4 regions of the Stutzerimonas sp. CXK-1 genome follow, and region 3 is predicted to be linked to each of the others. Evidence: predicted binding sites of a transcription regulator. Region 3 holds the regulator's gene; each other region holds the start of a gene.
The links. The regulator FliA, encoded in region 3, starts transcription of late flagellar genes. The targets are predictions, from matches to a motif close to CTAAAGTTTNNNNNNNNNNNGCCGNTAA.
Positions count from the first base shown of each region.

Region 1: a site for FliA is predicted at 1,588-1,615, ahead of AC0KXH_RS08035 (flagellin). Genes of this name have one in related genera too.
Region 2: a site for FliA is predicted at 1,311-1,338, ahead of AC0KXH_RS16100 (methyl-accepting chemotaxis protein). Genes of this name have one in related genera too.
Region 4: a site for FliA is predicted at 3,484-3,511, ahead of AC0KXH_RS17625 (methyl-accepting chemotaxis protein). Genes of this name have one in related genera too.

Region 1 is NZ_CM173217.1:1,689,064-1,696,880, forward strand. Features, by position in the region: gene ligA (NAD-dependent DNA ligase LigA) at 1-1,421, shown strand, start outside; gene AC0KXH_RS08035 (flagellin) at 1,824-3,176, shown strand; gene AC0KXH_RS08040 (flagellar protein FlaG) at 3,291-3,584, shown strand; gene fliD (flagellar filament capping protein FliD) at 3,650-5,137, shown strand; gene fliS (flagellar export chaperone FliS) at 5,259-5,645, shown strand; gene ppnP (pyrimidine/purine nucleoside phosphorylase) at 5,728-6,009, opposite strand; gene AC0KXH_RS08060 (YkgJ family cysteine cluster protein) at 6,191-6,442, shown strand; gene AC0KXH_RS08065 (START domain-containing protein) at 6,477-7,082, shown strand; gene gltA (citrate synthase) at 7,147-7,817, opposite strand, start outside.
Region 2 is NZ_CM173217.1:3,384,402-3,392,218, forward strand. Features, by position in the region: gene AC0KXH_RS16090 (indolepyruvate ferredoxin oxidoreductase family protein) at 1-616, opposite strand, end outside; gene AC0KXH_RS16095 (Lrp/AsnC family transcriptional regulator) at 816-1,283, shown strand; gene AC0KXH_RS16100 (methyl-accepting chemotaxis protein) at 1,432-3,342, shown strand; gene AC0KXH_RS16105 (DUF192 domain-containing protein) at 3,368-3,796, opposite strand; gene AC0KXH_RS16110 (short-chain fatty acid transporter) at 3,903-5,243, shown strand; gene AC0KXH_RS16115 (sigma-54 interaction domain-containing protein) at 5,294-6,694, shown strand; gene AC0KXH_RS16120 (cation:proton antiporter) at 6,701-7,817, opposite strand, start outside.
Region 3 is NZ_CM173217.1:2,572,411-2,580,227, reverse strand. Features, by position in the region: gene sodC (superoxide dismutase family protein) at 1-297, opposite strand, end outside; gene flhA (flagellar biosynthesis protein FlhA) at 461-2,581, shown strand; gene flhF (flagellar biosynthesis GTPase FlhF) at 2,597-3,880, shown strand; gene fleN (flagellar synthesis regulator FleN) at 3,966-4,796, shown strand; gene fliA (RNA polymerase sigma factor FliA) at 4,814-5,539, shown strand; gene AC0KXH_RS12045 (chemotaxis response regulator CheY) at 5,612-5,986, shown strand; gene AC0KXH_RS12040 (protein phosphatase CheZ) at 6,010-6,804, shown strand; gene AC0KXH_RS12035 (chemotaxis protein CheA) at 6,817-7,817, shown strand, end outside.
Region 4 is NZ_CM173217.1:3,697,815-3,705,631, forward strand. Features, by position in the region: gene rarD (EamA family transporter RarD) at 1-556, shown strand, start outside; gene AC0KXH_RS17615 (glycine cleavage system transcriptional repressor) at 534-1,052, opposite strand; gene AC0KXH_RS17620 (malate synthase G) at 1,232-3,412, shown strand; gene AC0KXH_RS17625 (methyl-accepting chemotaxis protein) at 3,616-5,238, shown strand; gene AC0KXH_RS17630 (hypothetical protein) at 5,258-6,427, shown strand; gene AC0KXH_RS17635 (phosphate ABC transporter substrate-binding protein) at 6,439-6,843, shown strand; gene AC0KXH_RS17640 (putative nucleotidyltransferase substrate binding domain-containing protein) at 7,022-7,817, shown strand, end outside.

The DNA of each region.
Region 1 (7,817 bases), 880 kb from region 3:
AGCCGCGCTGGGCCATCGCCCACAAGTTTCCCGCGCGGGAGGAAATCACCGAACTGCTCGATGTGGAATTCCAGGTCGGCCGTACCGGCGCGATCACCCCGGTCGCCCGGTTGAAGCCGGTGCAGGTGGCGGGCGTTACGGTTTCCAACGCGACGCTGCACAACATGGACGAAGTGTCGCGCCTGGGCGTGATGATCGGCGATACGGTGATCGTGCGCCGTGCAGGCGACGTGATCCCTCAGATTCTCGGCGTAATCGCCGAACGCCGCCCGGTCGACGCGCGCGCCGTGCATGTGCCGGAGCAGTGCCCGGTGTGCGGTTCCGCCGTGGAGCGTACCCAGCTGATCAAGCGCAGCAAGGGCCGTGAATCGGTCAGCGAAGGCTCGATCTACCGCTGCGTCGGCCGGCTGGCGTGCCAGGCTCAGCTTAAGCAGGCGATCATCCATTTCGTATCGCGCCGAGCGATGGATATCGACGGCCTGGGCGACAAGATCGTTGAGCAGCTGGTCGATAGGGGGTTGGTCAAATCGCCGGCGGATCTTTACTGCCTGACCCATGAGCAGGTCATCGATCTGGAAGGTTTCGCCGAAATTTCCACGCGTAACCTGCTCAACGCAATCGATGCCAGCCGCAAACCGAGTCTCGCGCGGTTCGTCTACGCCCTCGGTATCCCAGACGTCGGTGAGGAAACCGCCAAATTGCTGGCACGTGCGCTGGGTTCCCTAGAGCGAATCAGCCGGGCATTGCCGGACGTGCTCGTCTACCTGCCCGATGTCGGCTTGGAAGTCGCTCATGAGATCCATAGCTTCTTCGAGGACGAACACAACCGCACGGTCATCGCGCTGCTACGCGAACGCGGCGTCGAACCACAGGAGGAGGGCGACGTGCATCCGGAGTTCGCCGCCTGCGCGACACTGCCCGATCTGCTCGACCGGCTCAACGTTCCTCATATCGCCCGCACCGGTGCGCAGCGCCTGGCAGAGCGTTTCGGCTCGCTCGAGGCAATCATCGCCGCCGACTGGCTCGACCTGCGTCAGGTAGAGCGCCTCACCGAAAAGGCCGCACGCTCCCTGCGCGACTACTTCGACAAACCCGAGAACGCTGAACGCGCCCGCGCTATCGAAGCCCAGCTGCGGGATTTCGGTATGCACTGGGAGAGCGAGCGGAAAGCCGCCGAAGGCCTGCCGCTGGCCGGTCAGACCTGGGTACTGACCGGCACGCTGGAAACCATGAGTCGTGATGAAGGCAAGGCGCGGCTGGAGGCGTTGGGGGCAAAGGTCGCCGGGTCCGTATCCGCCAAAACCAACTGCGTAGTAGCGGGCCCAGGCGCGGGCTCGAAGCTCACCAAAGCCAACGAACTCGGCGTGGCGGTGCTCGACGAAGCGCAATTCCTCGAGCGTCTCGCACAGCTTGGTTCATAGCACGTCAGCAACGCCTCATCCCAGCGAGCTTCGCCATCAAACCTGCTCCCAAAATGTTTCGCCGAACCTGTGGGAGCGGCCTTGGCCGCGGATGGTCTAGCAAAGTCCACCCGCAGTGAGCGACCTTCCTTCGACTCCAAGTCAGGGAAACGGCTTCGGCATTTCCCTAAAGTTTTCCCCGCCTCACCCGAGAAGCTAGTCAAGCAAGTCCGCAGTTTGGATGCGCTGGCGTAGCGTTGGAGCGGTACCGGGCTCACGAAAAAGTTCGAATCTGCCCTAAAGCCAACCCAAACGGCGCCGATAAGCTAATCGAATGCGAACTCAATGGGTGCCTGGGCAACAGCCGGCCCGGAGTCGCAAGCTCAGGCAAACCAAAGTAACCAGCGCCCTTGGAGGCTCATCATGGCTCTTACTGTCAATACCAACATTGCTTCGCTGAATACTCAGCGCAACCTCAGCAATTCTTCCAATGCGCTGCAAACTTCCATGCAGCGTCTGTCCACCGGTAGCCGTATTAATAGCGCCAAGGATGACGCTGCTGGCCTGCAAATCTCCAACCGTATGACCAGCCAGATCAATGGCCTGGGTGTTGCGGTGCGTAACGCGAACGATGGCATCTCTCTCGCTCAAACTGCAGAGGGAGCCCTTCAGCAGTCCACTAACCTGCTTCAGCGCATGCGTGATCTAGCTGTTCAGTCAGCGAATGGTAGCAACAGCGACGAGGATCGTACGTCGCTCGACAAAGAGATGCAGCAGCTGAAAAGTGAGCTAAACCGCATCAGTGAAACGACCACCTTTGGTGGTCAAAAGCTACTGGATGGCACGCTGGGCACTGTCAGCTTCCAAGTAGGGGCAAATGCTAACGAAACTATTAGCATCACGGTTGATAAGATGGATGCCGCATCTTTAAAGGGCTCCCACAGCAAAGCAAGTGTGACGGGATCACCTACAGCGGCGCTGGCTGCTGATGGTTCGGTAAAAATAAATGGCACAGAGATCAGTGTTTCAGAAGGCGACAAAGATTTTGCTTTCAATGCTGCTAAAGAAATCAATCGAGCAGGGGTCGGAGTCACTGCCAAATCGGAAGCTGCAGTTACAGCTGCCTATACTGCTCCAACAAGTGCTGGTACGTTAAACATTAATGGTGTCGCTGTAGCCATCGCTAGTGGCGCGACTATGACTGATATAGCTGACGCCATTAATAACGCAGGGGTCGGTGTCAAAGCTGAAGTAAATGGGACTAATTTTGAATTAACTTCGGATAAAGACATTACAATCGGCGCTACTCCTGTCGGTGGTTTCGCCGCAGCCACGACAAGAGCCAAGCTCACGCTTGACTCCGGAAATAACATTCAGGTTGAGGCAGGGGCAAATAATGGCACCAATACGCTGACCGCGTTAGGCCTGACCGCTGGCGGGACGGCAGTTGAAACTACAGAAACTGATGTGTCAGCGCTAAAGTTAGACACGCAAGATGCTGCTCAGCAGTCGATACAAGTTATCGATGACGCGCTTAAATTGGTCGACTCTCAGCGGGCTGATCTCGGTGCAATTCAAAACCGATTCGAAAATACTATTGCCAACTTGCAGAATATCGGTGAAAACGTCTCCGCAGCCCGCGGCCGTATCCAGGACACCGACTTTGCCGCAGAAACTGCAACACTGAGCAAGAACCAGATCCTGCAGCAGGCCGGCACCGCAATCCTTGCCCAGGCCAAGCAGCTGCCGCAGGCTGTACTCAGTCTGCTCCAGTAAGCCGAGCGTGATGAATGGGGTGATTTTCCGCCCCGTTTGTCCATTGAGAGGTGAACCATGGAAGTCGCAAGAATTGCGCTCAATTCCCTTGCGTCATCCTCTGGCAACACTGCGATGCCCAGCTCCCGTTCGGAGGCTGGGCTTTCGTCGTCTGGTGCAGAGAATGAAGCCGGCAAGCCTGAGCAGAAACTGGATGTTGGCGAGGCGGTAGAACGGATTCGCACGCAGATGCAAACGCTGCAGCGCGATCTGAATTTCAGTGTCGACAACTCCACCGGCCAGGTAGTGGTGCAGGTGCTCGATGGCGATTCGGGCAAGGTGGTGCGGCAGATTCCGTCCGAGGATATTCTGCGGCTGGCCGAGCGCCTGGATGAAATGAGAAGTCTGCTGTTCGAGGCTACGGCCTGACGGCACGGTTCTTGTTTGCTTTTTGGTCGTGATGTGTTGTGTGGTTAATTTGACGAGGTGAGGCTATGGCAGGCGTAACAGGTATTGGTTCGGGCATCGATATCGACAGCATCGTAAAGAACATGGTCGTTGCCGAGCGTGCGCCCAAGGAAACCCAGCTGGCCAACCTTGAAAAGAAAACCACTACGCAGATCACCGCCATCGGTGCGCTGAAAAGCGCGATCAGTGAGTTTCAAACAGCGCTGGGCGGATTGAACAAGCCGGAGCTGTTCCAGGCTCGCTCGGCTACGTCGAGCAAGTCCGACCTGGTTGGTATTACCGCTAGTACCAAGGCGGGCGCGGGCAGTTATCAGGTCGAGGTGAAAAGCTTAGCGACGAGCAGCAAGGTTGCATTGCGGTCGTTCGAGAACTCGGTGGATCAGCCGGCGACTTTCGGCAGCGGGACGCTGACGGTAAAGGTGGGCCAGCAGGACAAGTCCCTGAACATCGACGTCGACGAGAGCAACAACACCTTGGCCGGTATTCGCGACGCGATCAACAAGGCCGGCGTAGAACTCGGCGTGTCTGCCACAATCGTTACGGACGACACCGGTGCTCGACTTGTGCTGAGCAGTACAGCAACGGGTAAGGGTGAGGATATTACCGTTCAGGCCACTTCGTCAGATCCTGCTGCGGGTCGTTTCGATTTGACTGATCTTGAAACCAGCGCTCTAGTCCAGAAACCCGAAGCGGACGGCCTGACCGCGGCGCAGTATCAAGATGCGCTGGCTGCCTATGCGGCAAACCCCGGGCCAAAGGCGCTGCAAGTGGCTCAAAGTGCCCAGATAACCGTCGATGGTATGGTGGTGACCAGCAAGACCAATAAGATCGATGGCGCCATCGATGGTGTCATGCTCGATCTCAAGGCTAAAACGGCAGATAACGAACCGTTGACCATCAGTGTTGCAGAAGACAAGGCAGGCGTTAAGAAGCAGATCCAGTCTTTTGTCGACAGCTACAACAAGCTGATCGGCGTGATCAACGCGCAGACCAGGGTTACAAGCGTGGGTGACGGCAAGGCGCCTGTTACCGGAGCGCTGGTAGGGGATGCTACGGCGCGAACGTTGTTGGGGACGATTCGCAGCGAATTGACCAATGTACAGGGTGACGGCGCGCTCCGTGCGCTGGCTGACCTGGGCATTACCACGCAGAAAGACGGCACGTTGAAGATCGACGATGCCAAGTTGAGCAAGGTTATGGACAGCAACTTTACCGAGCTGCCTGCATTGTTTACTGGCGAGAAAGGCCTTGCTACACGTTTGGACGAGAAGCTGAAACCCTATACCGAAACGGGCGGCATTCTCGAACAGCGCAACAAGGTGATGACCGAGACGATCTCCGGCATCGACAAGCAGAAGGAAGACCTGAACCGTCGTATCACCTCGTTGCAGGATCGCCTGTTCAAACAGTTCAACGCCATGGACCTGCTGGTGGGCCAGCTCGCCAATACCTCAAGCAGCCTTCTGGCGTCGCTGGAGAACCTGCCCTGGGCAGCCAACAACTCCAAGAACTAACCTGGAGGCATGTAGTGAAGACCGCCGTTGGGCGGTCTTTTTGTTTGTCCGCGGCGCTCAAGTCTGGCCATTTGCGACCGATAACCCGAGCATGTGATTGATCTGGCGAGGGGCCATCCAAATGTACGCAATGGCAGCAATGAAGCAGTACCAGCAGGTTGGCGTTCAGGCGCAGGTAGGCGAGGCCGATCCGCACCGTTTGATCCAGATGCTGATGCAGGGCGGGCTGGATCGTATCGCCCAGGCCAAGGGCGCCATGGAGCGCGAGGCCTATGCTGAGAAAGGCGTGCTGATCGGCAAGGCGATCAACATCATCGGCGGGCTGCGCGACGTGCTGGACAAGGAGGCCGGGGGTGAGCTGGCTGAGAATCTCGAACGTCTTTACGAATATATGACGATGCGCCTGTTCGAGGCCAGTCGCCATAATGACGTTAGCAAGCTCGACGAAGTGGCATCGTTGCTGTCTGAGATCAAGAACGGTTGGGACGCCATCGGGCCCAACGCCTAAGTTGGCTCGGGATTGCAAAAAGCGCTGGCATTGCCAGCGCTTTTTTGTTTGCTCGCTAATCTGTCGGCCAATAACTTGGGTGTTAGCGATACTCGCAGAGATACGCAGTATCTACGGCGACCTTTAGCTGGAACTTGCTATTGGCGGGAACTGTAAACTGAGTTCCAGCAGCAAATGTCCGATAATCCTCGGCATCGGGCAGCTTCACATCCAGGCTGCCGGCAATAACGTGCATGACTTCCAGTTGGCTCGTACCAAATTCGTACTCACCTGGTGCCATTACGCCAACCGTGGCAGGGCCCTCGGCCATATCGAAGGCGATGGATTTGACGGTGCCATCAAAGTACTCGTTAACCTTGAACATGCTGCTACCTTGCATGAGTTAAAAATGGGTGGCCAGTATGCCCAAGCGTCCAAACGTCGTCACCTGGCCAGGCGGTTCGATCTCGGTAGAAAAGGGCGTCGCGTAACGAAATGTCAGCGAGGGGTGCGTTCGGCGTGACCGCAAACTATTATTTCGTTCGTGATTCGGTCAGGAGTAGCCAATGGAGTGTCGTTCCGGATGCGGGGCATGTTGCATCGCTCCTTCCATTAGTTCGCCTATACCTGGCATGCCACAAGGCAAACCCGCAGGGGTGCGCTGTGCTCAGCTTTCGGCGCAGTTCCGCTGCCTGATTTTCGGCGATGCTGAAAGGCCGGCGGTGTGCTCGGCTTTCCAGGCCGAGCCGGCGATTTGCGGTCAGGACCGCGAAGATGCTGTGCGGATTCTTGGTTGGCTTGAACAAGCCACGGCCTGACCGGTCCGATTCGCATACAACAAAAAGGTGAAGCATGAATTTGAAAGGTTGCGTTGTGGGTGCCTTGCTGATGTTGCCGCTGCTTTCCGTGCAGGCCGCCGAAGGTTGGGAGCTGGCCAAGGAGGAGGATGGCGTCAAGGTCTATTTGCAGACGGTCCCGGGCTCGAAGTACAAGGCCTATCGCGGCGTCGCGATGATGGATACGGATGTCGCAACACTCAAGAAGCTCCAGGAAGACGTTGGCGGCGCCTGTGCGTGGATCCACGAGTGCAAGGAGCAGAAACTGCTCAAGCAGGAGGGAAGCACAGCGGTAACCTATACCCGTTTCAATACCCCCTGGCCAGTCACTCCGCGTGACTCCGTGGTTCAGGTAACGGAAAGTGAGCTCAAGAACGGCGGGCTGCGTCGTGACCTGAAAGGGCTTCCCCAGTACCTTCCGGAAGAGGATGGCTATGTTCGTGTGAGCGAAGTGGAGGGCTTCTGGGAGATGAATCCGCAACCCGGTGGTGAAGTCGAGGTGGTCTATCAGGTGCACACCGAGCCGGGTGGTAGCGTGCCGTCCTGGCTGGCCAATAAGTTCGTGGTCGAGGCGCCTTTGAACACCTTGCGCAATCTGCGCGAGCGCGCCGAAAAGCGTTGAGTGTGCCCGTAGGAGAAAAAAAGAAGGCTGCCCTAGGCAGCCTTCTTTCTTAAACCAGCCTGTTTTAGCGCGGCAGATCGCGCTTGGCGGGGCCGGTGTAGAGCTGACGCGGGCGGCCAATCTTCTGGCCCGAAGCGATCATTTCCTTCCAGTGGGAAATCCAGCCGACAGTCCGCGACATCGCGAAGATGACCGTGAACATGCTGGTCGGAATGCCGATGGCCTTGAGGATGATGCCCGAGTAGAAGTCCACGTTCGGGTACAGGTTACGCTCGGCGAAGTAGGGGTCGCTCAGGGCGATCTCTTCCAGCTTCATCGCGAGTTCGAGCTGCGGATCGTTGATGCCCAGCTCGCCCAGAACCTCATCGCAGGTCTGCTTCATGACCCTGGCGCGCGGGTCGAAGTTCTTGTACACGCGGTGACCGAAGCCCATCAGCTTGAACGGATCGTTCTTGTCCTTGGCCTTGGCCAGGAACTTCTCGATGTTGGACACGTCGCCGATCTCGTCCAGCATGGTGAGTACGGCTTCGTTGGCGCCGCCGTGAGCCGGGCCCCACAGCGCGGCGATGCCGGCGGCGATACAGGCGAACGGGTTGGCGCCGGTCGAGCCCGCCAGGCGGACAGTCGAGGTCGATGCGTTTTGCTCGTGGTCAGCGTGGAGGATGAAGATCCGATCCATGGCCTTGGCCAACACCGGGCTGATCGGCTTAACCTCGGCCGGGGTGTTGAACATCA
Region 2 (7,817 bases), 810 kb from region 3:
CGTTCTCGGCAATGGTCTTCAGGGCCACCCAGCAGCCGGAGTAGCGCGACAGCTCCCAGCCGATGATGCCGTAGTCGAGGATTTCCTGAACGTTGGCCGGATTCAGCACCGGAATCGAGGCGGCGATGAAGGCATGCTCGCTCTGGTGCGGCAGCGTCGAGGATTTGCAGCCGTGGTCGTCACCCGCCAGCAACAGCACGCCGCCCTTGGGCGACACACCCGCCGCATTCGCATGCTTGAACACGTCGCCGGCACGGTCGACGCCCGGCCCCTTGCCGTACCACATGGCGAACACGCCATCGTACCTGGCGCCGGGGAACAGGTTGGTCTGCTGGCTGCCCCACACCGCGGTGGCGGCCAGCTCTTCGTTGACGCCCGGCTGGAAGTGGATGGCGTGTTGCTTGAGGTAGTCGCGGGCTTCCCAGAGGCTCTTGTCCAGCCCGCCCAGTGGCGAGCCGCGATAGCCGGAGATGAAGCCACCGGTGTTCAAACCACGGGCCTGATCACGCTGATGCTGCAGCATCGGCAAGCGGGTCAGCGCCTGGGTGCCGGTGAGGTACAGATGACCGGTAGCAAGCCGGTACTTGTCGTCCAGACGGATCTCGGCCAGAGACATGGGGCGCTCCTAATTTGTTGTTATCGGAGTCAGGGTGGTCGCGTTCGGCGCCACCCGCCTTTTTCGCGGCAGGGGATCGCCCCGCCGGCACGTGATTACAGTCTGGCCGTGACGAGGGGAGATTTTCTTTCTACTTTTGCGCTAGAACCACGTTCGCTTGCATGAACGATTCGCCGACAACAACAAAACTGGAATGAACATGCAGACCCCGCTGAGCACCGTCGACCGCAAGATCCTCCGCCTGCTGCAACACAACGCTGACCTGTCGGCCGCCGAGATCGCCGAAAAGGTCGAGCTCTCGCAGTCGCCCTGCTGGCGACGCATCCACCGCATGCAGGAAGAAGGGCTGATCGAGCGCAAGGTCGCCCTGCTCAACCCGAAGAAGCTCGGGCTGAACATGACGGTGTTCGTCAACATCAAGCTCTCCGCTCACGGGCGCAGCAACCTCGACGAATTCGAGCAGGCCGTGGTCGGCTACCCCGAGGTGCTGGAGTGCCACACCATGGCCGGCGAGTCGGACTACCTGCTCAAGGTGGTGGCGCGCGATATCGACAGCTACGAGCGCTTCCTGCGCGACCAGCTGCTGCAGCGCCCACACGTGCAGGAAGCGCACTCGCACATCGCCATGAGCGAGGTGAAGCGGACCACGGAGCTGCCGCTGGATTGAGCGGCCGCTGCCGCTTGTAGGAAAGATTTAAGGTCCCGGCCCTGCCGGTCGATATTACGGGCGATGCCTGTCGCCCCAGGCAGCCCCTTCGACGCCCCACCCTTCCATTGCCCATCGGCAGCCTTCCTACTGCCGGGAGTTCCAGAGCATGCTCGCCAATATCCGCATCGGACAGCGCATCGCGATCAGTATCGTGCTGCTGCTGATCGTCACCGTCACGACCCTGACCGCCCTGTTCTTCAGCCGCTTCGAAAGCCTGCTGGCCGACGCCGAGCGCCGCGAGCTGCGTGGCATCTTCGACAACGTCAGCAGCACCATCGCCGCCGAAAGCCTCACCGCCGAGCGGCTCGCCGCCCTAGTGGCGAGCATTCCCGAGGTGCAGCAGGCGATGGCGGACGATGACCGTGAACGACTCTCGGTGCTGTTCGTGCCGGGCTATGCGATGCTGGCGAACGACTATGGCCTGACCCAATTCCAGTTCCACAAGGCACCGGCCACCTCCTTCCTGCGCGTGCACAAGCCGGCGCAGTTCGGTGACGATCTTTCCGCGATCCGCCAGACCATCGTCGACACCAACGCCCGCCAGACGCCGGTGCGGGGTGTCGAGTCCGGCGTCGCCGGCCTGGGCATTCGCGGGTTGGTGCCGATCAGCCATCAGGGCCGGCCGGTTGGCTCGGTGGAGTTCGGCCTGTCCTTTGGCCAGGCGTTCTTCGACGCCCTCAAGGCGCGCTACCACGTCGATGTCGGCCTGGTGCTGCGCGAGGCCAACGGCAGCTTCAAGCCCTTCGCCACCACATTTGGCAGCGCCCTGGTCAGCGATGAGCAGCGCGGCCAGGCGCTCGCCGGCAATGACGTGATCTTCCAGGCCGAGGCCGACGGCCAGCCGGTAGCGGTTCTGGTATCGGCGGTCGAGGACTTCTCCGGCAAGCCGCTGGGCGTGCTGGAAGTGGCGATGGACCGCACCCGCTACGCCGATGCACTGGCCTCGATGCGCAACACCGCACTGGTCGTCGCCGGCATCGCGCTGGCCATCGGCCTGCTGGTCGCGGCCCTGGTGGCGCGCGGCATCGTCAGCCCGATCCGGGTCGCGGTCGATGCGATGCGCGACATCGCCGCCGGTGAAGGCGACCTCACTCGGCGCTTGGAACAGCGCGGGCGCAACGAGGTAGCCGAGCTGGCCGGTGCCTTCAACCTGTTCGCCGAGAAGGTGCGCCGGCTGGTCAGCGAGGTGGCCGGCTCGACGACGCAAGTGGCCGCCGCGGCCGAGGAAATGTCGGCGATCACCGACGAGTTCAACCGCGACGTCGCACAACAGCGTCACGAGATCGAGCTGGTGGCCACGGCAATGAACGAGATGACCGCCACCGTGCAGGACGTCGCGCGTAACGCCGCACTGGCAGCCGAATCGGCCCAGGCCGCCGATGAGCAGGCCCAGCAGGGCCAGCAGGTGGTGCAGCAGACGGTCAGCTCGATCGAAAACGTCTCGGCCGAGGTCGAGCGTACCGCTGCCGCCATCCAGCGCCTGGAGGCCGACAGCCAGAGCATCAGCGCCGTGCTGGACGTGATCCGCGGCGTCGCCGAGCAGACCAACCTGCTGGCGCTGAACGCTGCCATCGAGGCGGCGCGGGCTGGCGAACAGGGCCGCGGCTTCGCCGTGGTGGCCGACGAGGTTCGCACGCTCGCCTCGCGCACCCAGCAGTCGACCGTGGAAATCCAGCAGGTGATCGAGCAGCTGCAGGCCGGCGCGCGCGACTCCGCCGCGGTGATGCTGCAGGGCCGTGCCCAGGTGGAGGTCAGCGTGCGCCAGGCCCAGCAGGCCGGTGACTCGCTGAGCGGCATCACTGGCGCGGTCACCCGCATCAGCGACATGAACACCCAGATCGCCAGCGCCGCCGAGCAGCAGAGCGCGGTGGCTGACGAAATCAGCCAGAACGTGGTGAACATCAATCAGGTGGCCGATCGCGTCACCGAATCGGCCGGCCAGACCGCGCAGGCCAGCAGCCAGCTCGCGCATCTCGCGGTGGGCCTGCAAACGCTGGTCGGGCAGTTCCGCTACTGAGCGGCGGCGCCGGCGCGAGCCGGCGCTAGTCCGCAGGCAATCCCTCCACCCGTGCGCCCGGGCCGATGGCGTGCTCGGCGAACCAGCCCTGGTTCACCTCCAGCGCATAACGCGCCGGCGCTTGCGAGCAACGGATCTCGGTGCTCAGCGGCTCGAGGTCGATCAGATCGACGATCCGCCCGGCGTCGTCGATGAACGCCGCCGACAGCGGCAACGGCGTGTTCTTCATCCACAGGCAATGGCGCCCGGGGCGCTCGAAGCGCAGCAGCATGCCGGCGTCGGCCGGCAGCTCGGTGCGCGCCATCAGCCCGCGCGCGCGCGCGAGGTCGCTGGCAGCCAGCTCCACCCGCAGCGTTTCCCCACCGATGCGCAGCGCCAGGCGGTCCTGCGCCAGCGCGGGCGGCAGCTCCCAGAGCAGAGCGGTCGAGACGATCAGCCAAGCCAGTGCGCGCATGCCATGAACCTTTGACGAACCCGGGGAACGGCGATCCTCGCGCCGCACTCAATAACCGAAGCGGGCACGCCCGCCATGGACAAGAACAACAAACGAGGACCTTCCGATGCTCAACAGAATAACCGCCGCCAGCGTCTACCTGGTGCAGCGTTTCCTGCCCTCGCCCTTCGTCTTCGCCATCCTGCTGACGCTGATCGTGCTGGTCGCCGCGATGCTCGCCACCGGCCAGGGGCTGACGGCGATGGCGCAGCACTGGGGCAACGGCTTCTGGAACCTGCTGGCCTTCACCATGCAGATGTCGCTGATCCTGGTCACCGGCCATGCCCTGGCCCGCGCGCCGGCGATCAATCGCCTGCTAGACCGCATGGCCCGGGTGCCGCAGTCGCCCGGGCAGGCGATCATTCTGGTGACCCTGGTGGCGCTGGCCGGTTCCTGGATCAACTGGGGCTTCGGCCTGGTGATCGGCGCGGTGTTCGCCCGCGCGCTGGCCCGCCAGGTACGCGGCGTCGACTACCCGCTGCTGGTCGCCGCGGCCTATTCGGGCTTTCTCATCTGGCACGGCGGTTTTTCCGGCTCGATCCCGCTGTCGCTGGCCAGCGGCGGCGCGGACCTGGCGAAGATGACCGGCGGTGCGCTGAGCGAAGCCATCGACGTCGGCCAGACCATGTTCGCCTCCTACAACCTGATCATCATCGCCGTGCTGGTGGTCGGCCTGCCGCTGCTCAACTGGGCGATGCAGCCCAGGCAGCCGAAGCAGGTCGACCCGGCGCTGCTGAAGGAGCCGGAAGCCGACGCGGTGCCACGCGAGACCGCCGTGCAGCGCCTGGACGACAGCCGCATCCTCGGCCTGGTCGTGGTCGCGCTGGCACTGCTGTTCTTCTACCGCTACTTCAGCGAGAACGGCCTGGCGCTGAGCCTGAACATCGTCATCTCGATCTTTCTCTTCGCCGGCCTGCTGCTGCACGGCACGCCGGAGCGCTATATGCGCGCCATCGAGGAGAGCATCCGTGGCATCGCCGGGATCGTCGTGCAGTTCCCCTTCTACGCCGGGATCATGGGCATGATGGTCGGCGCCAATGCCGCCGGGCTGTCGCTCGGTCGCCTGGTCACCGACCGCTTCGTCGCCTGGTCGACGGCCGACACCTTTCCGGTGCTGGCCTTTCTCAGCGCCGGGCTGGTCAACGTCTTCGTGCCCTCCGGCGGCGGCCAGTGGGCGGTGCAGGGGCCGATCATGCTGCCGGCCGGCGCGGCGCTGGGCGTGCCGCCGCAGGTCACCGCCATGGCGATTGCCTGGGGCGATGCCTGGACCAACATGATCCAGCCGTTCTGGGCGCTGCCGCTGCTGGGTATTGCCGGGCTCGGCGCGCGTGACATCATGGGCTACTGCCTGCTGACGCTGGTCTTCTCCGGCCTGGTGATCGCCGGCGGGCTCTATTTCCTCACCTGACCCTGCCAGGCGCCCGCGCCGGAGTCGCCGGCGCGGGCGCACGGAGCCGCATGAACCACAACCTCAAGGACTACCCGCACGTCCGCCAGCTGGCGATCCGCTCGCTGTTCGAGATCTTCGAGCACTCCAGCGAAGGCACCATCATCGTCGACCGCGACGCCAACATCGTCTGGATCAACGAACGCTACGCGCGCCGCTTCGGCCTCGACAGCCCCGAGCAGGCGATCGGCAAGCCCTGCGAGACGGTGATTCCCGGCAGCCTGCTGCGCGAGGTGGTCAGCACCGGCAAGCCCATGCTGCTGGACATGCTCGACACGCCGGACAGCCCGGTGGTGGTCATGCGCCTGCCGGTGCACGACGACGCCGGGCAGATCATCGGCGCCATCGGCTTCGCCCTGTTCGACGAGTTGCGCGCGCTGTCGCCGCTGCTGACCCGCTATCAACGCATGCAGGAAGAACTGGCCTCGACCCGCTCGCTGCTGCGCGCGCGCCAGGCCAAGTACAGCTTCGCCCATTTCATCGGCACCAGTGCCCAGAGCCTGGAGGTCAAACGGCACGCCCGGCGCAGCGCCACGGTGGAATCGCCGGTGCTGCTGCTCGGCGAGACCGGCACCGGCAAGGAACTGCTCGCGCATGCCATCCATGCCGCCTCGCCGCGGGCCAACAAGCCGTTCGTCAGCATCAACGCGGCGGCGATTCCCGAAAGCCTGCTGGAGGCCGAGTTCTTCGGCACCGCGCCGGGCGCCTTCACCGGCGCCACGCGCAAGGGCCGGCCAGGCAAGCTGCAGATCGCCCAGGGCGGCACGCTGTTTCTCGACGAGATCGGAGACATGCCGCTGGCCCTGCAAAGCAAGCTGCTGCGCGTGCTGCAGGAGAAGGAGTTCGAGCCGGTCGGCTCCGACGAGATGCTGCAGAGCGATGTACGCCTGATCGCCGCGACCTCCATCGACCTGGAACAGGCGGTCGCCCGCGGCAGCTTTCGCGCCGACCTCTACTACCGCATCAATGTGCTGCCGATCCGCGTGCCGCCCCTGCGCGAACGCCTGGCCGATCTGCCGGCGCTGTGCGAGGCGATCCTCGACGAGCTGCCCGGCGACCACGGGCTGCATCCCGATGGCCTCGCCCTGCTCGCCCGCCACGCCTGGCCGGGCAACATCCGCGAACTGCGCAACGTGCTCGAACGCGCCGCCCTGCATGCCGACAGCGCCGAACTCGGCGAGGCCGACATCCGTCGCGCGCTCGGCAGGCTGCAGCCGCTGGAAACCACCGCGGGCGCGCCCCATGCAGCGCCGGTCGGTGACTTCCAGCAGGCCCGCGCGGCATTCGAACGCGAGCTGATTGCCGCGGCCCTGGCGCAGCATCAGGGCAACGTGGTCGAAGCGGCCCGCGCGCTCGGCCTCGGGCGCTCGACGCTGTACCGCAAGATGGCCGAGCTGGGACTCGGCAGTTGAACGCGCTCAGTGCGTCTCGTCGGTGTCCGGCTCGGCGCGGCGACCGTAGAGCGCACAGACCACGCGGCCGACGGTGAGCCCCTGCAGCAGGATCGACATCAGCACCACCAGGTAGGTCAGCGTCAGCACCAGGTCGCGCTGTTCGCCGAGCGGCAAGGACAGCGCCAGCGCCAGCGAGACGCCGCCGCGCAGCCCGCCCCAGGTCAGCAAGCGCACCGCACCGGGGCCGGTGCGCCGGTCGCCGCCGCGCAACCGGCGCAGCAGGTTGATGATGCTCGCCACGGTGACGAAGCGCGACGCCAGCACCGCGGCGCCCAGCAGCAAGGCGGCGAGCAGCGGCAGCCAGCCGAACGGCAGCACCAGCAGTTCCAGGCCGATCAGCGCGAACAGCAGGGCGTTGAGCACCTCGTCGACCAGCTCCCAGAAGCCGTCGACATAGCGCCGTGCATCCTCGTCCATCGCCTTGCGCCGGCCCTGGTTGCCGATGATCAGCCCGGCCACGACCATGCTGATCGGCGCCGAGACGTGCAGGTGCGTGGCCAGCGCCGAGCCACCGAAGACCAGCGCCAGGGTCAGCATCACCGTGGGCTGGTGCTCGTCGACACGGCGCATGAGCAGGAACACCCCGAAGCCCAGCGCCAGGCCGAAGAGCACTCCACCCACCGCCTCCTCGAGAAACAGCAGGCCGACCTCACCAGCGGTCGGCGTCTGCCCCAGGGTGAGCACGCCGAGCAGGATGCTGAACACCACCACCGCCGTGCCGTCATTGAACAGCGATTCGCCGACGATGGTGGTCTGCAGCGGCCCTGGCGCACCGCTGGTCTTGAGAATGCCCATCACCGCGATCGGGTCGGTCGGTGAGATCAGCGCACCGAGCAGCAGGCAGTAGATGAAATCCAGGCGCCAGCCGAACGCGCCGACGATGGCATAGGCCAGGCCGGCGACCACGAAGGTGGAGAGCAGCACCCCGGCGGTGGCGAGCAGGCCGATCGGCCAGCGGTAGTGACGCAGATCGTCGAGGTTGACGTGCAGCGCACCAGCGAACAGCAGTGCCGGCAGAAACCAGGTCATCAGCACGTCGGAGAAGTCGATCTGGCGGATCAGCTCCTGCGCCTCCACCTCC
Region 3 (7,817 bases):
GCCCGTGTTCTTCGGATCCCAGTGGCCGCCTGCCGCGCCGGCCGGCGTGGTCTTGCCGTCGATCTCGGCCGTTTCGCAACTGCCCTTGGCGTGGATGTGGAAGCCGTGCACGCCGGGTTGCAGGTCCGACAGCTGCGGGCGGAACACCAGGCCGTAGTCGCTGGTTTCGATGCTGACCTGGCCGACCGACTTGCCGACGCCATCGGCGCCGACGGCGTTCATCTGCACGTTGAGCGTTTCAGCCTGCGCCGCTGCGGCCACGCAGCTGGCCAGAGCGGCGATGATCCACTTGTTCATGGCGGTCTCCTTCTTCGGTTCGGGTTGTGTGGATGCAAGTCAGCGTGTGACTGCCGTTTGGGCGACGGGTTCGCCCGCTGCACCTGAGTTGGACCCCTTCTTGCTATAGCCGGGGCAGAGCGTTTCGTCGCGTCAATTTTTCTCTGTTTCGCTGGGGGCCACGTTGGATCGCACGCAACTGATCAATATGCGCAACAGCCTGACCGGTGTCGGCCGCGGCAACCTGGGGGTGCCGCTGCTGCTGCTGGTGATGCTGGGCATGATGATGCTGCCGGTGCCGCCGTTCCTGCTGGACGTGCTGTTCACCTTCAACATCGCATTGTCCATCGTCGTGCTGCTGGTCAGCGTCTATGCGTTGCGGCCGCTGGATTTCGCGGTCTTCCCGACGGTGCTGCTGGTCGCCACCCTGCTGCGCCTGGCCTTGAACGTCGCCTCGACGCGGGTGGTGCTGATCCACGGACACGACGGCGGCAGTGCCGCAGGCCATGTGATCGAGGCCTTCGGCAACGTGGTGATCGGCGGTAACTACGTCGTCGGTATCGTGGTGTTCGCGATCCTGATGATCATCAACTTCGTGGTGGTCACCAAGGGTGCCGGGCGTATCTCCGAGGTCAGCGCGCGCTTCACCCTCGATGCCATGCCGGGCAAGCAGATGGCGATCGACGCCGACCTCAACGCCGGGTTGATCGACCAGGCCGAAGCCAAGAAGCGGCGCGCCGAGGTCTCTTCGGAGGCGGACTTCTACGGATCGATGGATGGTGCCAGCAAGTTCGTCCGCGGTGATGCCATCGCCGGCCTGCTGATTCTCTTCATCAACCTGCTCGGTGGCATGGGCATCGGTATGGCCCAGCACGGCATGAGCTTTGCCGAGGCCGGCCAGGTCTACGCGCTGCTGACCATTGGTGACGGCCTGGTGGCGCAGATTCCGTCGCTGCTGCTGTCCACCGCAGCGGCGATCATGGTGACGCGGGTCACCAGCTCCGAGGACATGGGCCAGCAGGTCAATCGGCAGATGTTCTCTTCGCCCAAGGCGCTGGCGGTGTCGGCGGCAATTCTGATCGCCATGGGTCTGGTGCCGGGCATGCCGCATTTTTCCTTCGTCGGGCTCGGTGCCCTGGCTGCGGCCGGTGCGTACTGGATCTGGTATCGCCAGAAGCGCACGGAGAAGCAAGCCGAGCAGGAGGTGCAGAAGCAGCAGGAGATGTTGCCGGCCCAGCGCGCCACCGAAGCCAAGGAGCTTGGCTGGGATGACGTCACGCCCGTCGACATGGTCGGGCTGGAGGTGGGCTACCGCCTGATCCCGCTGGTCGATCGCAACCAGGGTGGGCAGTTGCTCGGGCGCATCAAGGGCGTACGCAAGAAGCTGTCGCAGGATCTGGGCTTTCTCATGCCGTCGGTGCACATCCGTGACAACCTCGACCTGATGCCCAACGCTTACCGGCTGACCCTGATGGGGGTCAGCCTGGCCGAAGCCGAGGTCTATCCGGACCGGGAGCTGGCAATCAACCCCGGGCAGGTGTTCGGTCCGCTCAATGGTATCGCCGCCAAGGATCCGGCCTTCGGCCTGGAGGCGGTCTGGATCGAGGGCAGTCAGCGCGACCAGGCTCAATCGCTTGGCTACACGGTGGTCGATGCCAGCACGGTGATTGCTACGCACCTGAACCAGGTGCTCTACAAGCATGCTCACGAACTGCTGGGGCATGAAGAGGTCCAGCAGTTGCTGCAGCTGCTGGCCAAGAGTTCGCCCAAGCTCGCCGAGGAGCTGGTGCCGGGCATGGTGTCGTTGTCTACGCTGCTCAAGGTGCTGCAGACGCTGCTGCAGGAGCAGGTGCCGGTTCGTGACATTCGCACCATTGCCGAGGCCATCGCCAATGTCGCCGGCAAGAGTCAAGATCCCGCCGCGATGGTCGCGGCAGTGCGTGTCGCGCTGTCGCGTGCAATCGTGCAGAACGTGGTGGGACTAGAGCCGGAGCTGCCTGTCATCACGCTCGAGCCCCGGTTGGAACAGATATTGCTCAACAGTCTGCAGAAGGCCGGACAGGGTGCCGAAGATGGCATCCTGCTGGAGCCGGGAATGGCCGAAAAGTTGCAACGCTCCCTTGTGGAGGCCGCGCAGCGTCAAGAAATGCTCGGCAAGCCGGCGATTCTCCTGGTGGCGGGTCCGGTTCGTGCGATGCTCTCGCGCTTCGCGCGGCTCGCGGTGCCGAACATGCATGTGTTGGCCTACCAGGAAATTCCGGACAACAAGCAGGTCACCATCGTTTCGACGGTGGGACAGAATTAATCGAGGGTGCAGGCCATGCAGGTCAAACGTTTCTTCGCCGCCGATATGCGCATCGCCATGAAGATGGTTCGCGACGAGCTGGGCGCCGATGCCGTGATCATCGGCAACCGGCGCGTGGCCGGCGGCGTGGAGCTGACGGCTGTGCTCGATTATCCGGTGCAGGCCGCGCCCGAAGCGAAGAAGCCCAATCCCGCGCTCGAAGCCGAGCTGCGCAAGACGCAGACGCGCATCGCCACCGCGCACGCAGAGCTCTCCGGCGCCCGGCCGCAGCCGGCGCAGAATCGTCAACTGCTTGACGAGCCCAAACCGGCGCCGGCACCCGAGCCGGTGTCGAACGGCGCGGCGCCGGCGCTCGACAGCCGGGCCATCGAGAGCATGTACAGCGAGCTGCAGGGGCTGCGTGAGCTGATCGAAGTACAGCTCGGCTCCATCGCCTGGGGCCAGGAGCAGAGCCGTCGCCCGCAGCAGGCCAGCCTCTGGCGCCGCCTGCAGCGCGTCGGCCTGCCGGCCGAGCTGTCGCGCAGCCTGCTGGAAAAAGTCTCCACCGTCAGTGATCCGCGGCAGGCCTGGCGCATGCTGCTGGCGCACCTGGCGCAGTCGATCAAGGTCAGCAAGAACGAGCCGCTGGAAGAGGGTGGCGTGATTGCCCTGGTCGGCCCGGCAGGCGTCGGCAAAACCACCACCCTGGCCAAGCTGGCCGCGCGCTACGTGCTCAAGCACGGCGCGCAGAGCATTGCCCTGGCGAGCATGGACAACTATCGCATCGGCGCACAGGAGCAGCTCAAGACGCTGGGGCGAATCCTCGACGTGCCGGTGGTGCAGATCGATCCCGCCAAGCCGTTGGCCAGCTCGCTGGCGTCGCTGGCACGCAAGCGGGTCATCCTTATCGATACCGCCGGCCTTCCGGCCAGCGATCCGACCCTGCGTCAGCAGCTGGCCGCGCTGTCGGACCGAGGCGTGAAGTCACGCAATTATCTGGTACTGGCCGCGACCAGCCAGAGCCAGGTGCTCAAGGCGGCGTGGCACAACTATCGTCGCTGCGGCCTGAGTGGCTGCATCCTGACCAAGCTGGACGAGGCTGGTTCGCTCGGTGATGTGCTGGGGCTCACGATCAGCCAGCATTTGCCGATAGCCTACCTGGCCGACGGGCCGCGTATTCCGGACGACCTGCATCTGCCGCGCAGCCACCAACTGGTCAGTCGCGCTGTCAGTTTGCAGTCGGACGAAGAGCCGAGCGAGGAAACCATGGCGGACATGTTCGCCGGCTTGTACAACGAATCGTCGCGGCGGGCGGGTTGAGCGCGCGCTGGCAATCGAATAAACCTGATGCGTCCGCAAGGCGCATCGTCGGCCCCTTGGGCCTGCTACATATGGGCGTTTGAAGATGGGTATGCATCCCGTACAGGTGATTGCGGTGACCGGCGGCAAAGGTGGCGTCGGCAAGACCAATGTGTCGGTCAATCTGGCACTGGCCCTGGCCGATCTCGGTCGCCGCGTCGTATTGCTCGACGCCGACCTCGGCCTGGCCAACGTCGATGTGCTGCTGGGTTTGACCAGCAAACGCACGCTGGCCGATGTGATCGCCGGTGAGTGCGACCTGCGTGACGTGCTCATCCAGGGGCCAGGCGGCATCCGCATCGTGCCGGCCGCCTCCGGTACCCAGAGCATGGTCCAGCTCTCGACCCTGCAGCATGCCGGTCTGATCCAGGCCTTCAGCGAGCTGGGCGATGAGCTCGATGTGCTGATCATCGACACCGCCGCCGGTATCGGCGATGCCGTGGTGAGCTTCGTGCGTGCCGCCCAGGAAGTCTTGTTGGTGGTCACCGATGAGCCGACGTCCATCACCGACGCCTATGCGCTGATCAAGCTGCTCAATCGCGACTACGGCATCAGCCGCTTCCGTGTGCTGGCCAACATGGCCCACGCGCCGCAGGAAGGCCGCAACCTGTTCGCCAAGCTGACCAAGGTCACCGAGCGATTTCTCGATGTCGCGCTGCAATATGTCGGCGCGATTCCCTACGATGAGTCGGTGCGCAAGGCCGTGCAGAAGCAGCGCGCCGTCTACGATGCCTATCCTCGGGCGAAGTCCTCGCTGGCGTTCAAGGCCATTGCGCAGAAGGTCGATACCTGGCCATTGCCTGCCACCCCGCGTGGGCACCTGGAGTTCTTCGTCGAGCGACTGATCAATCCAGGCACTGCCGGGAACCACGAATGAAAACTGCCGGATCCGCTATGTATTACAGCAAGGCACACGAAAAGGATGCGCAATATCGCCTGATCGATCAGTACGCCCCGCTGGTCAAGCGCATCGCCTACCACCTGCTGGCCCGCCTTCCGGCGAGCGTGCAGGTCGACGACCTCATCCAGGCAGGGATGATCGGGCTGCTGGAAGCGGCAAAGAAATACGACTCGGGCAAGGGCGCCAGCTTTGAAACCTACGCCGGCATCCGCATCCGCGGCACCATGCTCGACGAGGTGCGCAAGGGCGACTGGGCGCCCCGTTCGGTGCACCGCAACTCGCGCATGGTCAGCGAGGCGATCCGCGGCATCGAAGCCAGAACCGGGCGTGACGCTAAAGATCACGAGGTTGCGGCCGAACTTAAGTTGAGCCTCGACGAGTACTACGGGATTCTGGGCGATACGCTTGGCAGCCGGCTTTTCAGCTTCGACGATCTGCTGCAGGAAGGCGAGCACGGCGAACTGAACGAGGATGCCGGCAGCGCGCACCCGGAACCCTTCCGCGACCTCGAAGACGAGCGTTTTCAGCAGGCCCTGGCCGATGCCATCGCCAATCTGCCCGAGCGGGAAAAGCTGGTGCTGTCGCTGTATTACGACGAAGAGCTGAATTTGAAAGAAATCGGTCAAGTGCTGGGCGTCAGCGAATCGCGCGTAAGCCAGCTGCATAGCCAGTGTGCCGCGCGTCTGCGGGCGCGCCTTGGCGAGTGGCGTGCCGCCTGATCGACTGTATTGCTGCGAGACGTGCTCGGTTGCCGAGATTTTGGAATTACGGAGGTCGACTTGGACAAGAACATGAAAATCCTCATCGTCGATGACTTCTCGACGATGAGACGCATCATCAAGAACCTCTTGCGTGATCTGGGGTTCACCAATACGGCCGAGGCCGACGACGGCACCACGGCCTTGCCGATGCTCAAGAGCGGCAGTTTCGATTTTCTGGTGACTGACTGGAACATGCCCGGCATGAGCGGCATCGACCTGCTGCGCCAGGTGCGTGCCGATGAGCGCCTCAAGCATCTGCCGGTACTGATGGTCACCGCTGAAGCCAAGCGCGATCAGATCATCGAAGCGGCCCAGGCCGGGGTCAACGGCTATGTGGTCAAGCCCTTCACCGCCCAGGTGCTCAAGGAAAAGATCGAGAAGATCTTCGAGCGCGTCAACGGCTGAAGCAGCAACGCCGCGAGGGCACTATGACGCAAGCAGATCAAAGCCTGGCAGAGTTCGAAGCGACTCTGAAGGCCAACGCCCCCAAGTTGATTGAAAGCCTGCAGCAGGGTCGTTTCGACGAAGCGACGCAGATGTTCAATGAGCTCAGCCAGGCGCGCAACCACAGCCTTTATCAGGAAGTCGGCAAGCTCACCCGCGAGCTGCACAACGCCATCGTCAAGCTCGAGATGGATACCTGTGCCACTGGCGGCGATCCGTCACCGATCACCGATGCCACCGACCGGCTCTCCTATGTCGTGGAAATGACCGAGAAGGCCGCCAATCGCACCATGGACCTGGTGGAGGAGTCCGCGCCGCTGGTCAACTACGTGAGCTACGAGGCCCAGAGCCTGACGGCGGACTGGCAGCGCTTCATGCGCCGCGAAATGGACGCCGACCAGTTCCGCAGCCTGGTCAAGCGCATCGACCAGTACCTCAAGCGCAGCATGAACGACGGCAGCCTGTTGTCGCAGAACCTGAGCGAAATCATGCTTGCCCAGGACTTCCAGGATCTGACCGGACAGGTCATCAAGCGCGTCACCCGACTGATCACCGAGCTCGAAAGCAACCTGCTCAATCTCGTCTTGATGGCGGGCCAGGTGGACCGTGTTGCAGGCATCCAGCATGACCGCGATGCCATGCGCGCCGAGCAAGAGAAGAAAAAACAAGAAAAATCACCGTCCAACGGTGAAGGTCCGCAGATGCATGCCGATAAGCGTGAGGACGTCGTGTCGGGACAGGACGACGTGGATGATCTGCTTTCGAGCCTGGGTTTTTAGGGGAACAGGAATATGAGCTTCGACGCCGATGAAGAAATTCTCCAGGACTTCCTGGTAGAGGCCGGCGAGATTCTCGAATTATTGTCTGAGCAGCTGGTGGAGCTGGAAAGCAGCCCCGATGACATGGCCCTGCTCAATGCGATCTTTCGCGGGTTCCACACCGTCAAGGGCGGCGCAGGCTTTCTGCAGCTGCACGAGCTGGTCGAGTGCTGCCACGTTGCCGAAAACGTCTTCGATACGCTACGCAAGGGCGAGCGCCGCGTAGATTCCGAGCTGATGGACGTAGTGCTGCAGGCCCTGGACTCGGTCAACGCCATGTTCAATCAGGTCCGCGAGCGCGTCGAGCCGACCCCGGCATCGCCCGAGCTGCTGGCCGCGCTGTCGCGGCTGGCCGAGCCGGCAGGCGCCGAAGAGGCCGCACCGGCGGCCGAACCTGCTCCCGAGCCGGTCGTAGCGGCTGCCGAGGACTCGGTAGATAACGAGTACGAGCAGCTGCTCGATGCGATCCAGGCGCCGGCGGCCGAGCCGACGGCCGAGTCGGGCGCAGCTCCTGATGAGATCACTGACGACGAATTCGAAGCGCTGCTCGACCAGCTGCACGGCAAGGGCAGCTTCAGTGGCGCTTCCGAGGCCGCGCCGGCTGGCACGGCGCCCGCTGCCGCAGCCCCCGAGCCGGCATCCGACGAGATCACCGACGACGAATTCGAAGCGTTGCTCGACCAGCTGCATGGCAAGGGGCAGTTCGCCCCGGACGCTGAAAAGCCGGCCGCGCAGCCAGGCAAGCCGGTCGAACAACCGGTTGCAGCCGCGAGCGAAGCCACCGGCGGCGAGCACATCACCGACGACGAATTCGAGGCGCTGCTCGATCAGCTGCACGGCAAGGGCAAGTTCGAGCCTGCCAGCGCGAGTTCCAGCGCCGCCGAGGCGACGCCGCCAGCGGCACCGGCCAAGCCCGCGGAAAAAGCCACCAAGCCGGCGGCGGCCAAGGCGCCGGCGGCTGCTCCGACACGCGC
Region 4 (7,817 bases), 1.1 Mb from region 3:
GGTGATCCTGCGCGAGCGCCTGCGCCCGTTGCAGTGGGTGGCGGTCGGCCTGGCCGCCACCGGAGTCTGTCTGCAACTGCTGCGCCTGGGTGAGTTCCCCTGGGTTTCCATGGCACTGGCGCTGAGCTTCGGCACCTATGGTCTGCTGCGCAAGCAGGCGCCGGTGGCGGCGCTGCCGGGGCTGGTGGTCGAGACCTGGCTGCTATTGCCGGTGGCGCTCGGCTGGCTGCTGCTGTTCGGCAGCGGGCCGAGCACCGAGCCGGCCTTCTGGACCACGCCCGAAGCGCTCTGGCTGATGGCTGCCGGACCGGTGACTCTGGTGCCGCTGCTGTGCTTCAACGCCGCGGCGCGCCACCTGCCCTACTCGACGCTGGGCTTCCTGCAGTACATCACCCCGACCTTGCTGCTGATTCTCGCCGTGCAGCTGTTCGACGAGCCGTTCCCGGCCGAACGCCAGGTGGCGTTCTTCTTCATCTGGACCGGGCTCGCCGTCTACAGCATCGACACCTGGCGGCTGATGCGCCGGGCACCGGTCACTCGGCCGGCTGCAGGCTGAGCTCGACCATCAGGTCGTCGGCAAGGGTCTCCAGGCGCTGCTGCAGCTGCTCCAGCGCGAGCTCCGGCGGCACCGCCAGCCGGGCGTCGGCGTGGAACAGCAGTTCGCTGCTCATTGGCGCCGGCAGCACATCGGTGTCCAGGCTTTCCAGGTTGACGCCGTGTTCGGCCAGCAGGCGCGTGATGTCGCGCACGATGCCCGGGCGGTCGTTGCCGACCAGTTCCAGCTGGATCTGCTGCCAGCCGGGGGCCGGCTGCGTGCCGCTGGGCGCCAGCAGCACGCGAATGCCCTGCGCCTGCAGCGCCTGCAGCGCCGCACTGAGGTCGGCGTGCGCTTCCGGCGGCACGGCCACGCGCAGAATGCCGGCGAACTGCCCGGCCATGCGCGACATACGGCTCTCCAGCCAGTTGCCACCGTGAGCGGCGACGCACTGCGCCAGGCGCTCGACGAGTCCGGGCTGATCCTGGGCGATGACGGTAAGCACGAGATGGTCCATCGGGGGCTCCTTGGCTCGGGAAAAAAGGGCCTCATAGGTATAGCAGCCCAGCGCGCCTGGCCGGGCGTTGCGCTACCGACGGCGGACTGCTTTTCGCAGCGGCTTCATGTAGTATCCGCCGACCCGGACTACAAGAAATGTTTTGTCCGTTTGGATAAAAGAACCAAGAGAGGCGAGTAATGACTGAGCGCGTTCAAGTCGGTGGCCTGCAGGTCGCCAAAGTCCTGTACGACTTCGTGAACAACGAAGCGATTCCCGGTACCGGCATCGATGCCGCCGCCTTCTGGTCCGGCGCCGACCGCGTCATCCACGACCTGGCCCCGAAGAACCGCGCCCTGCTCGCCAAGCGTGACGAACTGCAGGCCAAGATCGACGCCTGGCACCAGGCCCGCGCCGGCCAGGCCCACGATGCCGCCGCCTACAAGGCCTTCCTCCAGGAGATCGGCTACCTGCTGCCCGAGGCCGAGGACTTCCAGGCCACCACCGAGAACGTCGACGAAGAGATCGCCCACATGGCCGGCCCGCAGCTGGTGGTGCCGATCATGAACGCGCGCTTCGCCCTGAACGCGGCCAACGCGCGCTGGGGCTCGCTGTACGATGCCCTGTACGGCACCGACGCCATCTCCGAGGAAGACGGCGCGACCAAGGGCCCGGGCTACAACGAGATCCGCGGCAACAAGGTCATCGCCTACGCCCGCGCCTTCCTCGATGAAGCCGCGCCGCTGGAAAGCGGCTCGCACGTCGACTCCACCGGCTACCGCATCGAAGCGGGCAAGCTGGTCGTTTCGCTGAAGGATGGCAGCACCACCGGCCTGAAGAACCCGGCGCAGCTGCAGGGCTTCCAGGGCGATAGCAACGCCCCGCAGGCCGTGCTGCTGAAGAACAACGGCATCCACTTCGAGATCCAGATCGACCCGGCAAGCCCGATCGGCCAGACCGACGCGGCCGGCGTGAAGGACGTCCTGATGGAAGCGGCGCTGACCACCATCATGGACTGCGAAGACTCCATTGCCGCCGTCGATGCCGACGACAAGACCGTCGTCTACCGCAACTGGCTCGGCCTGATGAAAGGCGACCTGGTCGAGGAGCTGGAAAAGGGCGGCAAGCGCATCACCCGCGCGATGAACCCGGACCGCGTCTACACCAAGGCCGACGGCCAGGGCGAGCTGACCCTGCATGGCCGCTCGCTGCTGTTCATCCGTAACGTCGGCCACCTGATGACCAACGACGCCATCCTCGACAAGGACGGCAACGAAGTGCCCGAAGGCATCATGGACGGCCTGTTCACCAGCCTGATCGCGGTGCACAACCTCAAAGGCAACACCACCCGCAAGAACACCCGCACCGGCTCGATGTACATCGTCAAGCCGAAGATGCACGGTCCGGAAGAAGTGGCCTTCGCCAGCGAACTGTTCGGCCGCGTCGAGGACGTCCTCGGCCTGGCGCGCAACACGCTGAAGATGGGCATCATGGACGAGGAGCGTCGCACCACGATCAACCTCAAGGCGTGCATCAAGGAAGCGCGCGAGCGCGTGGTGTTCATCAATACCGGTTTCCTCGACCGCACCGGCGACGAAATCCACACCTCCATGGAAGCCGGCCCGATGGTGCGCAAGGCTGCGATGAAGGGCGAGAAGTGGATCAGCGCCTACGAGAACAACAACGTCGACGTCGGCCTGGCCTGTGGCCTCAAGGGCCGCGCGCAGATCGGCAAGGGCATGTGGGCCATGCCTGACCTGATGGCCGCGATGCTCGAGCAGAAGGTCGGCCACCCGCTGGCCGGTGCCAACACCGCCTGGGTCCCGTCGCCGACCGCCGCGACCCTGCACGCCATGCACTACCACAAGGTCGACGTGCAGGCGCGTCAGGCCGAACTGGCCAAGCGCGAGAAGGCGTCCATCGACGACATCCTCACCATTCCGCTGGCAAAAGACACCAACTGGAGCGAGGAAGAAAAGCGCAACGAGCTGGACAACAACTCGCAGGGCATCCTCGGCTACATGGTCCGCTGGGTCGAACAGGGCGTCGGCTGCTCCAAGGTCCCGGACATCAACGACATCGCGCTGATGGAAGACCGCGCCACCCTGCGCATCTCCAGCCAGCACGTGGCCAACTGGATGCGCCATGGCGTGGTGACCAAGGATCAGGTGATCGAAAGCCTCAAGCGCATGGCGCCGGTGGTCGATCGTCAGAACCAGGGCGACCCGCTGTACCGCCCGATGGCGCCGGACTTCGACAACAGCGTGGCCTTCCAGGCCGCCCTGGAGCTGGTCCTCGAAGGCACCAAGCAGCCCAACGGCTACACCGAGCCGGTCCTGCACCGCCGCCGTCGCGAGTTCAAGGCCAAGAACGGTCTGTAACCCGCCAAGCCGCTGCAGAAAAAACCGCCCTTCGGGGCGGTTTTTTTATGCCCGTAATCCGCCCAGCGGTCCTCAAGTTCACCCTGTTACAACCGATAACGTGACCCGAATAGCGTTTTCGGTCACACTTGCGCCGCCAAAGTAGCATTTGGCCATCAACGTGCTCTTCCTGGTACCCGTAGCCCTGCACTGGAGTTAGCTGCATGCTGAAGAACCTCTCGCTGACCGCCAAGCTTTCCCTGGTCCCGGCCGTCGCCCTGCTCGGGCTCGTGCTGTATGTGGTCTACACCTCGCTGCAGCTCTCGGCGACCGACTCGCGCCTGGTCCTGCTGGAGACCCGCAGCTACCCGACCCTGGAAAAGGCCGACGCGGTGATCTTCCAGTTCTCCCGCGTGCCGGCGTTGCTGAACAATGCCGTGGCGGCGGGCGAGCCCGGCGTGCTCGACGAAGCGCGCGACGTGCTGCAGCAGATCGACAGCCAGCAGCAGGCCTTGGCGTCGCTGGTGAGCGAGCAGCGCCAGCAGCATCAGGCCCTGAGCGACTGGCGCAAGGCCGTGCGCGACTATGCCGACAATGCCCTCGCCGCCTCTTCCAAGCTGATCGACAGCAGCGCCTCGTTCGACGACCTGCGTCCGAGCCTCGATCGCATGGCCAGCGATCTGGCGCAGGCGCAGAAGCTGGGCAGCGATTTCCGCGCGCAGGCCTACGCCGATTTTCAGCAGACCCTGGTGCAAACCCGCGCAGCCAACGCCAACACCACGCGACTGGGCATCATCCTCAGCCTGGGATTGGTGTTTCTGGTCAGCCTCGGCGCCTGGCTGGTCATCCGCAGCGTGATGGTCAACATCCGCGGGGTGATCGCCTCGCTGCAATCGATCGCCCGCGGCGACGGCGATCTGACCCAGCGCGTCAATGTCGAGTCCAACGACGAGATCGGCGCCATGATCGAGCTGTTCAACAGCTTCCTCGACAAGCTGCAGCGCACCATCAGTCAGATCATCGAGGCCGCCGACCCGCTGGGCCAGGTCTCCAAGGACCTCTACCAGCTCACCCAGGGCTCGGAGGAAAACGCCAAGTCGCAGCAGCATCACACCGACTCGATCAGCCGCGACATCCTGACCATGACTGGCAGCATCCAGGAGGTCGCGCAACGTTCACGGCAGGCGTCCGACGAGGCCAATTCTGCGGCGCTTCAGGCGGCGACCGCACGCGAGCACATCGGCAGTCTTTCGACCGGCATCAACGACCTGGGCGACAGCGTGATGGACGCGGTCAAGGCCATGGAACAGTTGGAGGAAGAAACCCAGGAGGTCGGCTCGGTACTGACGGTGATCCGCAGCATTGCCGAACAGACCAACCTGCTGGCCCTGAACGCCGCCATCGAGGCCGCCCGCGCCGGCGAGCAGGGTCGCGGCTTCGCCGTGGTCGCCGACGAAGTGCGCAATCTGGCACAGAAGACTGCTGCCTCCACCGCCGAGATCCAGCAGATCATCCAGCGCCTGCAGAACAGCGCCAACACCGTGCTCAACGTGATGACCAGCAACGGCGAGAAATCCCGCGCCAGCATCGAGCGTTCCATCGAGGCCACCCAGCTGCTGGAAGCCATCGCTGGCACGGTCAACCAGATCGACGAACTCAACGCCGGCATCGCCCAGTTCACACACGAGCAGATCGGCCTGTCGAGTTCCATCAGACAAGAAACCCAAGTGTTGCAGCAGGACGCACAAGCAACCGCAAACGGCGCCGAAGCCACCGCCCGCCTTGGCGAACAACTGGTGAGAACCGGAGACCACCTGCGCGCGGCTACGAGCCAATTCCGTGTTTAACGATTTTTTGGAGCATCCAATGACTGCACTTCGTGTCGCCGGCCTGGCAGCTGTCTGCCTGGCCGCCACCCCTGCCTTTGCCCTGGAACAGGGTGAACATCGCTTCAACGGTTTCGGTACCGTCGGTTTCACCCATCTCGGCGGCGAAGATGACGGTCGCAGCTATGGCGTCCAAGGCCAGACCAACGATTCCTGGCGCGGTGATCAGCTGTCCAAGTTCGGTGCGCAGCTGAGCTACGGCATCACCGATACCCTCGGCGTGACCGTGCAGGCCACGGCCAAGGCGCAGCAGGACGAGTGGAAGGCCAACCTGGAATGGGCCTACCTGTCGCTGCAGGCCAACGACCGCCTGATGCTCCGCGCCGGCCGCCTGCGCAGCCCGGTCTACATGTATTCCGAAAGCCTCGACGTCGGCTACAGCTACCCTTGGCTGCGCCTACCCGACGAGGTCTACAGCCAGGTTCAGGTGACCAACTACGAAGGCGTCGATGCGGTCTACACCATGCCGCTGTCGTACGGTTCGGTCACCTTCCAGCTCGCCGGCGGCCAGGCGAAAAACCGTGACTACTACGCCTACGACGAGCAGTTCGATATCGACTACGGCAAGCTGTTCGGCGCCAGCGTCAGCCTGGCCAGCAACGACTTCGGCACGCTGCGCATCGGCTATGTCGAGGCGGATATCAAGACCGACATCACCGGAACCGTTGACGCGACCGCCCTTGGCTTTGGCGCCAGCGAACCGCTGTCGCTGCTGAATCTGGACAAAGAGAAAGGCAAGTTCACCTCGATCGGCTACCAGTACGACAACGGCACCTGGATCAGCAGCAACGAGTGGACCTCGCGCATGATCGAGAACGATGACATGGAGTCCGTCGACTCGTTCTACCTGATGGGCGGCCGTCGTTTCGGTGACTTCCTGCCCCACGTCACCTACGCACAGCTGGATGACAACGGCGGTCGCCAGAGCTCCTGGACCCTGGGTCTCAACTACCAGGCCGCGCCGACCGTAGTGATCAAGGGAGAATACAAGCGCGTCGACACCAAGAATGGCTACGACGGCGTATTCACCCGCAATGCTCAGGAAGTGTTCGACAACGCCGCTTACGACCTGAGCGGTGGTGCGGTTGGCGCCCCGGCCCGCAACTACGACGGCGACATCATCTCCGTCGGCGTCGATTTCGTATTCTGAGGAGCGTCCCGATGAAAGCAGCCATTCGCATCCTCGGCGCTGCCGCGCTGTTCGGCCTGGCTTCCCTGGCTCAGGCCGAGGTCGCCGTGATCGTCAATCCCGGCGCAGCCAAGGCACCGTCGCAGTCCGACGTCGCCAACATCTTCCTGGGCAAGGACAAGTCCATGAAGGGCGTCGACCAGGCGGGCTGGAACCCGGCCAAGGAAGCCTTCTACGCTGGCGTGACCAGCAAGAACGAGTCGCAGCTCAAGTCCTACTGGTCGGGTCTGATCTTCACCGGCAAGGGCCAGCCCCTGCCCAGCGTCGCCGACGATGCCGCCGTGGTGGCCAAGGTCGGCGCCGAAGCCGATGCCATCGGCTATGTCGACAGCGCCGCGGTCAACGGCTCGGTCAAGGTGCTGTTCACCCTGCCGTGAGTCGCGCCGCGTTACGAAACCGCCCTTCGGGGCGGTTTTTTATGCCTGTGGCCTCGCAACAGCCCGATACATCAGGCTGACCCTGATCAGCTTCCGCAGCGCCCGGCCTGACTAGACTTACGTCCAATGTGCCCGGGCCGGGCCGCAGCCGAACATGGACAAAAAGTGGAAGCAAACCATGAGTAAAGCCGATGCCTTCGCCGAGGCCGGAAAGACCGCGGTCCTGCAGAACGTCCACGGGACGATGGAGTTCCTGCGCAAGTACCCTCCGTTCAACCAGATGGAGGCACCGCATCTCGCCTACCTCGTGGAGAACTGCGAACTGCGCTTTTACGCCGAAGGCGACTGCATCATCGCCCCCGATGATGGCGTGGTCGAACACTTCTACATCGTCAAGCAGGGCCGCGTGCATGGGCAGCGGCCGCACACAGCCAAGCGTGGCACCGAAACGACCTTCGAGGTCACCGTCGGCGAATGCTTCCCCATGGCTGCGCTGATGGGCGAGCGCGCCACCCGCACCGCCCACCTGGCCGCCGAAGACACCTTTTGCCTGCTGCTGAGCAAGCCGGCCTTCGTCAAGCTGGTATCGACCTCCGACGTGTTCCGTGACTTCGCCATGCGCGGGGTGAGCAGCCTGCTCGACCTGGTCAACCAGCAGGCGCAGATGCGCGCCGTCGAGAGCCTGGGCGAGCAGTACTCGCTGGAGACCGCGATCGGCGAGCTGGCCCGTCATCATCCGGTATCCTGCGCGCCGGCCTTGCCTTTGCGCGAAGCGGTCGGGCTGATGCATGCGGAGAATGTCGGCAGCATCGTCATCGTCGATGACGAGCAACATCCGCTGGGCATTTTCACCTTGCGCGATCTGCGCCGGGTGATCGGCTCGCAGCAAGGCGATCTGGACCAGCCGATCTCGGCGTTCATGACCCAGGAGCCGTTCCACCTGCCGCCGGACGCTACCGCCTTCGATGCGGCGA